2 regions of the Citrobacter amalonaticus genome follow, and region 1 is predicted to be linked to the other one. Evidence: riboswitches for the same ligand, from Rfam matches in the RefSeq annotation. Region 1 holds a riboswitch; the other holds the start of a gene.
The links. Region 1 has a riboswitch for thiamine pyrophosphate ahead of thiM (hydroxyethylthiazole kinase). Riboswitches for the same ligand answer to the same signal wherever they lie in the genome.
Positions count from the first base shown of each region.

Region 2: it holds a riboswitch for thiamine pyrophosphate, as region 1 does, so the genes downstream of both, thiB (thiamine ABC transporter substrate binding subunit) here and thiM (hydroxyethylthiazole kinase) in region 1, are expected to answer to the same signal.

Region 1 is NZ_CP014015.2:138,425-143,234, forward strand. It holds gene AL479_RS00670 (GntR family transcriptional regulator) at 1-521, opposite strand, end outside; gene thiD (bifunctional hydroxymethylpyrimidine kinase/phosphomethylpyrimidine kinase) at 563-1,363, opposite strand; gene thiM (hydroxyethylthiazole kinase) at 1,360-2,148, opposite strand; TPP riboswitch at 2,180-2,277, opposite strand; gene AL479_RS00685 (hypothetical protein) at 2,382-2,990, opposite strand; gene AL479_RS00690 (hypothetical protein) at 2,987-3,421, opposite strand; gene rcnB (Ni(II)/Co(II) efflux transporter accessory subunit RcnB) at 4,173-4,499, shown strand; gene apbC (iron-sulfur cluster carrier protein ApbC) at 4,711-4,810, opposite strand, start outside.
Region 2 is NZ_CP014015.2:2,767,982-2,772,791, forward strand. It holds gene thiQ (thiamine ABC transporter ATP-binding protein ThiQ) at 1-268, opposite strand, end outside; gene thiP (thiamine/thiamine pyrophosphate ABC transporter permease ThiP) at 252-1,862, opposite strand; gene thiB (thiamine ABC transporter substrate binding subunit) at 1,838-2,821, opposite strand; TPP riboswitch at 2,854-3,065, opposite strand; gene sgrR (HTH-type transcriptional regulator SgrR) at 3,099-4,754, opposite strand.

The DNA.
Region 1 (4,810 bases):
ATGCCAATTTCATCGGCATCATGAATAAGATGCGCGGGTACCCATGACTCTTCGATAGAAACCGCGTCCTCATCAACGTAGCGGATGCGCTTAAGCAAAAACACATCGCTGCCAGCGGCAATCGCCAGCTGTTGCGCCACCTCTTCCGGACACTTCACGACTCGTTTGTTGACCCATAAGGTGTCCGGTTTTTTCCCGCGCAGAACCACCTGTTGAGAAAACCCACGCGCCTCTTTGAGCGAATATTCAAAGATGTTGTTGATCTGCGTGCCGTAGCCGCGCGCACGCGTCACCACGCCCTCTTCTTCCAGCGCCTGCATCGCTTTGCGCACCGTGATGCGCGAGACACCCGTTAACTGACTGAGATCGCGCTCGCCGGGCAAGATGTTGCCATGCGCAAGCGCACCACTGCGCACGGCATTTTTCACCGTCTCGGCAAACTTGATATACAGCGGGGTATTGTCCACCGCTGAAATACGTTCGTTCAGTTGCGCGATAAGTTGAGTATGCGCTTGTTCCATGAGTCTTTTTCCTGACAGCCAGTCTGCTGCCAGTATATACGCTACCAATACGCGTGGAAATGATGAACCGGCCCAATGCCGTGCCCGACTTCCAGCGTGTCGGCCTGCGCCAGCGCCGCCGACAGCCAGATTTTAGCCTCCTGCACCGCCCCGGCCCAGTCACGATGGCGTGGACGCAGCGCGGCCAGCGCCGCAGAGAGCGTACATCCGGTGCCGTGCGTGTTTTTGGTCATCACCCGCGGTGCGGTAAAGCGCTGTTCACCGGTCGCCGTAAAGAGCCAGTCAGGACTTTGCTCATCGTCCAGATGACCGCCTTTCATCAGCACCGCGCCACAGCCCATCGCCAGCAGCGCCCGCCCCTGTTCCAGCATCTCCTTTTCCGTTCGCGCGTGCGGGCAATCCAGCAGCGCCGCCGCTTCAGGCAGGTTGGGCGTAATCAACGAAACCCGTGGCAACAGCCGCCTGCGCAATGTCTCAACGGCGGAAGGCGACAACAACGGATCGCCGCTTTTCGCCAGCATGACCGTGTCCAGTACCACATTCTGCACCTGATGGCGTTCCAGTCGCTCCGCTACCGCCTCGACGATATCGGTTTCCGCCAGCATGCCGATTTTGGTGGTATCGATGCGCACATCACTGAATACCGAATCGAGCTGGGCGGCGACAAAATCCGGTTCAATGCGATACACCGACTGCACGCCACGCGTATTCTGCGCCACCAGCGCGGTAATTACCGCACAGCCGTAAGCGCCGAGCGCCGAGAAGGTTTTCAGATCGGCCTGAATGCCGGCGCCGCCGCTGGGGTCGGTGCCAGCAATGGTCAGTGCGTTAATCCGTTTCATGCTGTGACCTCCGTATCCAGGGCGTAGAGCGCGTCGAGAAACGCCGGGACAAAACTGCCCGGTCCGTGACAGATTTTGCTGGCGCGCTGCCCTGCCAGTTTCATCCATCCACAGGCGGATGCGATGTTTTCGATCCGGCTTCCAGGTAGCGCGCAGCTGGCGGCGACCACGGCAGAAAGCGCACAGCCGGTGCCCACGACTTTCGTCATCAGCGGATCGCCGCCGGTGACGCTCAGAGTGCGCTCGCCGTCGGTGATGTAATCCACTTCGCCAGTAACGACCACAACAGCGCCGGTCTGGCGTGCCAGAATCTGCGCCGCCGGCAGAGCCGCTGCAACCGGATCGGTGGCGTCCACTCCGCGCCCCCCCGCGCTTTCGCCGGCTAACGCCAGGATCTCAGAGGCGTTACCGCGAATGGCTGCCGGTGTTAAGGCAAGGAGTTCAAGGCAGAAACGGCGACGATATTCAAGCGCGCCTACGGCGACTGGGTCCAGCGTCCAGGGGGTTTTGGCGCTGTTCGCCTGCTCAACCGCCGCCCGCATCGCATGCGCACGCGGTTGTGTCAGCGTACCGACGTTGATGAGCAACGCGCTGGCAAGGGCTGCAAACTGGCGAGCTTCTTCAGGCTCAATCACCATCGCCGGAGAAGCCCCCAGCGCCAGTAGCGTATTAGCAGTAAAACTCTGTACGACATCGTTGGTCATACAATGTGTTAACGGAGAGAGAATGCGAAAATCTTGTAAGGTACGAACCGCATGTTCGCGGCTGTGCAGGTCAGGCTGCATGGTTACGCTCCTGCCCGCGCGAAGAAGGGACACGAGCAGTGTCTGACTTCCCTACGCTGGCATTATCCAGATCAGGTGGTACGGGTATTTCTCAGCCCTTCGTGAAAAGGGGCACCCCGAGTCATTAACGAAATTTTTCTGCGTGACGAGTTAAGTCACCCGCGTGATGATACCCTCACCGGCCCGATTTGTAACCCTTTCGCTACTCTGCATTTGCCTTTTCAGCCTGAACATTAATAGTGAAAACCGCCACCCGCACGGCCGCCGCCAATATGATCGCCGCCGCCTAAGCCATGCGCGCTATGTGAATTCGCCGCATTATTGCTACCATTTCCAGTGCCATGCTCTGCGTGACTGGCCCCTGCAGAACGAGAATTTCCGCCTTTAACTGTCGGGCCAAATGCACTATTAAAAGCAACCGCTACCTGCGCATGCTTTGGCAACGATCCCGCAGGCACCAGACCATGCGATGTTTGCACCAGTGCTGTTGGTTTCAGACTCCCTGCAGCCACATTAATCGTATTTTTCCCCGTGCCAATGGCACCAATTACATTAGCTTTGGCCATCGCTTCGTCGTGGGCTTTTATCGCGTTAGCAAGATCATCCTCTGCCGCCTTTAAATTCGAGAAGGCCTGCGACTGAAATGCGCCTGCGCGATTTGACGCATCTGCCCAACTTGACACACTCCCTTTACCATAATTCGCTTGCGCGGCGGCGACATCTCCTTTTGCCGCGTCAACCATTCGTTGGGCATGAGCAACGGCTTGTTGTGCCTCCGCAATCTCAGAAGCACCTGCAGAAAAGGACGTCAGCAGAATAAGTCCTAAAAGCGTATTTCTCATTTCGCCCACCCCAGCATCTGACGCTGATCGTTCAGCACGGCTAACCGCCCGTTGGTATACACGACAAAATAATGTAAACCTTGCTGATAGATTGTCGCTTTTTCCGCTTTCTCATCGACGGCGGCCGGAACACCATCAATATCTAACCCTGTACTCACCTTTTTAATTTCCATGCCTTCAAAGTGATATACCGTTTTTTTCTTTGCCGCCTGAGCATGTTGCTTTACCGCTTTACGCGCATTGGCATATGCGTTTTGCTCCGCGTTATTGATCATCATCTGTTGATGAGACTGTTCAACCTGATAACAGACATCACGACTCACGCCTTTGGCTTCGCAGCGTGCGAGGCGCTGTTCTTCCGATACACAGCCAGACAAAATACTGCTCGCAAGGAGCATATAAACGATTTTTTTCACACTTAACATGTTCATCACTGCCATCACCATCATTAATTAACAAAATAATATAAACCTGCCTGAACAGGCAGGTTTATTAATATATCAATATTTGATTTGCAGAATATTTATACTATTTCTTTCTGTCAATATCGTTATACCTTCCGGGTTCTGGAAAAAACGTTTAATCGATAATATTAAGAATAATCCCATCTAAATGTTTTTTCTTTGATTCTTACATTAGCAATCAATTAACGATTGTAAATACAAAAAACCAATGTCATCAATCGTTTCGAGGCATGCAATTTAAATAAGATTAAATTCATGATCTTTATCAATATGGAAGGGTTTTGGCTAAATCATAGTTTGGGTTCAAATCTATTTATATGTTGACATTAATAATTTGTTATAAATAAAAATGATAATCACCTGAGTCCTTTATGCATATTTTTAAATGAAATCTATTATGTCGAAATTTATCATTCTTCATGTCTGCCTGAATCTCCTTATGATACTGGTGGGTTTTACGGCAGGGGTCATGTACGCCGAACGCTTGCGTTTCTGCATCTGGGGTCACTGATATCTGTTGTCAGCGGTCCAAAAATGTTCGAACGACCCATCATTTTTAGCCGAATTCTTCTATAGTGCAGTGTCAGTCGAGAAAAAGTATTTACATTTTTTACGAATTTTTCGGGAATCTAACAAACCCGCGCTTGTCAGTTATCATGAAGGCCGGGAAAGATACACGACTGATTTTGAGGGTCCTAACAGTGGAGAGCGTAGAAGTATGAAGAATAAATTGGTGATAGGCGCGCTGCTGCTCGCATCCAGCGCGGTCTGGGCCGCACCAGCTACAGCCGTCCCCGCGAAGGGGATTGATCAGTATGAACTCAGTGGCTTCATCGCTGACTTCACCCACTTCAAGCCTGGCGATACGGTGCCAGAGATGTATCGTACTGACGAGTACACCATTAAGCAGTGGAATCTGCGTAATTTACCTGCGCCAGATGCCGGGACGCACTGGACCTACATGGGCGGCGCATACGTGCTGATCAATGATGCTGACGGTAAAATTATTAAAGCCTACGACGGCGAGATTTTCTATCACCGTTGAGATTCACCCCCTCAGGCTGAGGGGGGATCCAACGCTTACTTTATCATTAAGGTCATCAGGATAACCCCACGCAGTCAATCATATTTAAGAAAAACGCCCACGTTATTCAGTGGTGCTACATAGCTCAAGTAGCGTTATTTAAATTAAATATTCACCACATCAATATAAAATCAATGCGGTGAATAGAGATAATAAAACCGTTTAGCCGAAATCAGACGGCGCGAAAGGCAATTTCGCCAGGGATGACTTCACCCTGCCAGTAAAGCTGCGCGGCAACACGCCCTGCCAGTTCGCGATACATTACGGTGAAA
Region 2 (4,810 bases), 2.3 Mb from region 1:
GCTCAACGTTTAAATGGCTGAACAGATTGTTTTCCTGAAACAACATCGACACCGGACGACGTGATGGCGGCGTGGTGGTGTGGTCTTCCCCTTCTATCAGCAGGGTGCCGCGGGCAGGCGTGAGAAAACCGGCAATCAGACTCAGTAACGTACTTTTCCCTGCGCCGCTTGGTCCCAGAATCGCCATCTGTTCACCGCGCGCCACGGACAGCGTAAAGCGCATGGGCAGATGGTGGTAGAGCCAGGTGATATCAGTCAGTCTTAGCATTTCGCCCCGGTAACGTCTCAATAACGGTAAATAAAATAAAGCACAGGATCAGCAATAAGAGCGCAGTGACGGCACCGTCCTGACTGCGATAAGAGCCAATTTGCTGATACAGATAAAACGGCAGGGTGCGGAAATCATCGTTGCCGAACAGCGCTACCACGCCAAAATCGCCGATAGACAGCACGCAGGCAAAGGCGAGAGCTTGCGCCAGCGGGCGCTTCAGTGCCCGCAGTTCGACCACTTTTAGCCGCTGCCAGCCTTCAATCCCCAGCGACTGACACAGCATGGTGTAGCGGGCGGTAATATCGCGCATCGGGTTTTCCAGCACTTTCAGCGCGTAGGGAATGGCCATCAGCGCATTGGTGAAAATCACGATGCCGTCAGCGGATTCCGGCAGACCGATGCTGTTGTTGAGCAACAGGAAGAAGCCGGTGGCCAGTACAATGCCAGGCATCGCCAGAATAAGCATCCCGCTTAGCTCCAGCGCTTGCCCTGCCAACAGCTGCTGACGGGCGCGCAGTTCGCGGCTGCTCCACAGCAACATCATCGTCAGGATCACGCACAGCAGACCCGCTGCCAGCGCAATACGCAGCGAAGTCCACACCGCCTGCCATAAAATGGGCTGTGCGAGCACGTCCAGCAGATGGCGATTCACCCCGTCGACCATCACCGCCAACAGCGGTGGAAGCAACAGCAGCAGTGCGAGGACAATCAGCAGGGCATCGGTTAAACGGCTGTGCAGCCGATCGTCCGGATCGCGCCACCCCTGAACCAACGTGGTGCCGGGAGAGATGGCTTTACTCAATCGCTGACTGAGGAGCACCAGCGCCAGACAGCACACCATCTGGATCAGCGCCAGCATGGCGGCGCGGGCAGGATCGTAGTCGAAATTCAGCGCCTGATAAATCGCCAGCTCAATGGTTGTCGCCTGCGGCCCGCCGCCCAGCGACAGTACGGTAGCGAAACTGGCAAAACAGAGCATAAAAATCAGCGCAGCGACCGGCGGGATTTGGCGGCGCAGCCACGGCCACTCGACAAAACGGAAGAACTGCCAGCCGCGGATACCCAGTTGGGCGGCAAGCTGACGCTGCTCGCCGGGAATATTCTCCAGCGACTGCAACAGCAGGCGGCTTGCCATCGGCAGATTAAAAAAGATGTGAGCCAGCAGGATGCCCTGCAAACCGTAAGGCGAGAAGGTCCACTCCAGCCCAAGCATGTGCCAGAGCGAAGCCAGCCATCCCTGGCGTCCATAGACGCTGAGAATACCAAACACCGCGACCAGCACCGGGAGGATCAGCGTCATGGCGCACAGGCGCAGCAGGGCCAGACGCCCCGGAAAGCGGCGTCGGTACAACGCGCGGGCAAGGAAGATGGCTGGAACGACAGAAAGCACCGCTGACAGGAAGGCCTGCCAGAAGGAAAAACGCACCACGTGCCACAGGTAGCTGTCCTGCCACAGCGAGGACCACGCCGCCTGCGGCGCGTTGAACCACAATGCCAGAAAAGCGGCCAGCGCCACCGCCACCATCAACGTGGCGGCACAAAGGCCTGGGATCAGCCAGCCGGCAATTAACGGCTGACGGCGCGTTGCCATTCGCTAATCCATGCCTGGCGCTGTGCCGCCACTTCCGCTGACGTGAATTCCAGGGTCGTTGCGGGTTTCGTCAGTTGTTCGAATCCGGCAGGCAGGGTGACATTCGCCACCGGATACATCCAGTTGCCGGTCGGGATAGCATTCTGAAACGCAGGCGAAACCATAAATTTGAGGAATTTTTCCGCCAGTTCAGGCTGCTTACTGGCTGCGGTACGCGCGGCGACCTCCACCTGCAGGTAATGGCCTTCACTAAAGTTGGCCGCCACGTAGTTCTCTTTTTTCTCTTCGATGATGTGATACGCCGGAGAGGTGGTGTAGCTCAGCACCAGATCGCTTTCACCTTTCAGGAACAGGCCATAAGCTTCGCTCCAGCCTTTGGTGACGGTGACGGTTTTTGCCGCCAGTTTTTGCCACGCCTGCGGCGTTTTATCGCCATACACTTTCTGCATCCACAGCATCAGCCCAAGTCCTGGCGTGCTGGTGCGCGGATCCTGATAAATCACCCGCCATTTCTGATCGCTCTCGACCAGTTCCTTCAGGCTCTTCGGTGGGTTTTTCAGTTTGTTTTTGTCATACACAAAAGCGAAGTAGCCGTAATCAAACGGGACGAAGGTGTCATTCTTCCAGCCGCCAGGAACATTGACCGCCTCGCTGGCGACACCGCTTTTCGCGAACAGTTGGGTTTGCGTCGCCGCTTCCAGCAGGTTGTTATCCAGCCCCAGCACCACGTCGGCCTTGCTGTTTTTCCCTTCCATCCGCAGGCGGTTGAGGAGTGAAACGCCATCTTCCAGCGCTACCAGTTTCAGCTCGCAGTTGCAGTCGGCTTCAAAAGCTTTTTTCACCGCCGGGCCAGGGCCCCAGTCTGCGGCGAACGAGTCGTAGGTGTAGACGGTAAGAACGGGTTTTGCGAAGGCAGGCGCTGCGCACAGGAGTAAAAGGGGAAGACATTTTTTCAACACTTTGCACCTCAAAAGATGGGTGGCAAAGGATTTTGAGCGGTAGCCTCAAATCCCTTCGCCGGCGTTATCCGGATCAGGTTCGACGGGTATTTTCTCAGCCCATACACTTCATCATTCAGGCAGCCTCTGAGTTCGCTCACCCCAGTCACATAGTGTTCTATGCTCCTGGGGATTCACTCGCTTGCCGCTTTGATGCAGCTTGAATGATTTTGTGTATGTTTAATTAGCACCCCGTTGAGAACGGCGTTAGTGTAGTGATTTTGCCGCGTTGCGGCAATCAGGGATCCGGCGGGGCAAACCACGCGGATTTAAAGTCGAACCAGCCGAGGGTGTTCATGCGCAAGCCGCGCATACTGCGCTGGCCCTGAATAATCAGCCAGTGGTGGATCAGCGGGACAATCGCTTTGCTGGCAAGCAGTTGCTGACACCACACGGCCAGATTCATTTCGCCGGTGCGCCAGCGCGCGGCATCGGCTTCCCAGTCCAGCGGAATACAGTGCTGTAACAGCGGGACTTCACACAGGTGCGCGAACAAAGAGAAGTCGAGCGGCAGGGTGAAGTTGGCGCTGTTAAGCCAGATGTCGCTTTCAATTTCCCCGGCATGCCATTGATCGTAGTCGATCTCCTGAATCTCTAGCTTCACCTGATGTTCAGCCAGGAGCTGACTCATGATCTGTGCAATCACCTGGTGTTCTATGTGTTCGTGATAATAGGTCAGCGTGAGCGTCTCCAGCCCGGCGGGTTTCTCGCCGTGGCCCGGCCGCGCATGATGCCAGCGCGGCAGCAGGCCATAGGCCGGGAACCAGTGGCGCTGATACTGTTCATCGGCATAGTAAAGCAGGTTGCTTGGTGACAGTATGCGGCTGACCCACTCCCGGACCGCCTGATTGGCGCCGCGATGGGTACGGGCGTCGAACAGCAGGTAATAGCACCCCTCTTCCAGACGGCTTTCGATGGCTTTTTCGTCGTCAGTGGGACCTTTCAGCGTCAGACCGCCGTTCGGCTCATCGCCGATATCCGGCAGTACCCAGACGTTCACTTCATCAATCAGGGCCCGAAAGCCGAAGAAATCGTCAAAAGCATGGATTTTTAACTGGTTGCGCGTATTCCGTATCACCGCGTACGGGCCGGTGCCAATCGGATGGCTGGAAAAATTGCTCAGGGTTTCCCATTCGCGCGGCAGGATCATCGCCGGGACCTGACCCAGCAGCCACGGCAGCCAGCGATCGGGTTGCGAAAGATGAATGTCCAGCGTCCAGGGCGTTGGCGAGACGATCTCGCTGATGTGCGAATAGAGCGGTAAGGCGTTAATGCGCGTTAGTGACGACACCACATCGTCCATTTCCAGTTCACGCCCGTGGTGAAAATGGATCCCTGGACGCAGGAAAAAGCGCCAGTGCAGGGGAGAAATTTGTTGCCAGTGGTGGGCAATGTCGGCTTCCAGTTCCCCATTTTCCTCATTTACGCGAGTCAGGGCGCTGAAGATTTGGCGGGCAATGTGGGTTTCTGAGCGACGTAATGCGCTGCCTGGCAGCAGATTTTGCATCGGGCGGTAGTAAAGTACGCGCAGGATGTGACGGCCCTGACGGAAGCTGCGGCCCAGATGGGAAACCAGCATCTGCCGCACGGCCGTTTTGTCGCCGACCAGTTGCACCAGTTGATCGATGCGATCCTGCTCCAGCAGATCTTCCGCACGCTGCTGCTGGAGCGCCAGTCCGGTATACAGAAAGGTCAGGCGTGAACGTTTTCCGCGTCCCACTTCCGCCTCCCACGTCAGCCAGCCGCGCTCCTGCATGGTATTGAGCAGCGTGCGCATATGACGGCGCGAGCAGCTCAGCAGATCCGCCAGTTCGTTGAGCGTGGTGTCCTGCGTTTTGCCGTCGCAGCATTGCCACAAGCGGATGAACTGTTGTTGCAGACGGCCAGAAGACATAAAAGGGGAACTCCTGCGGAAAACTCAGCAATTTTATTATCCCTATATTAGGCCAA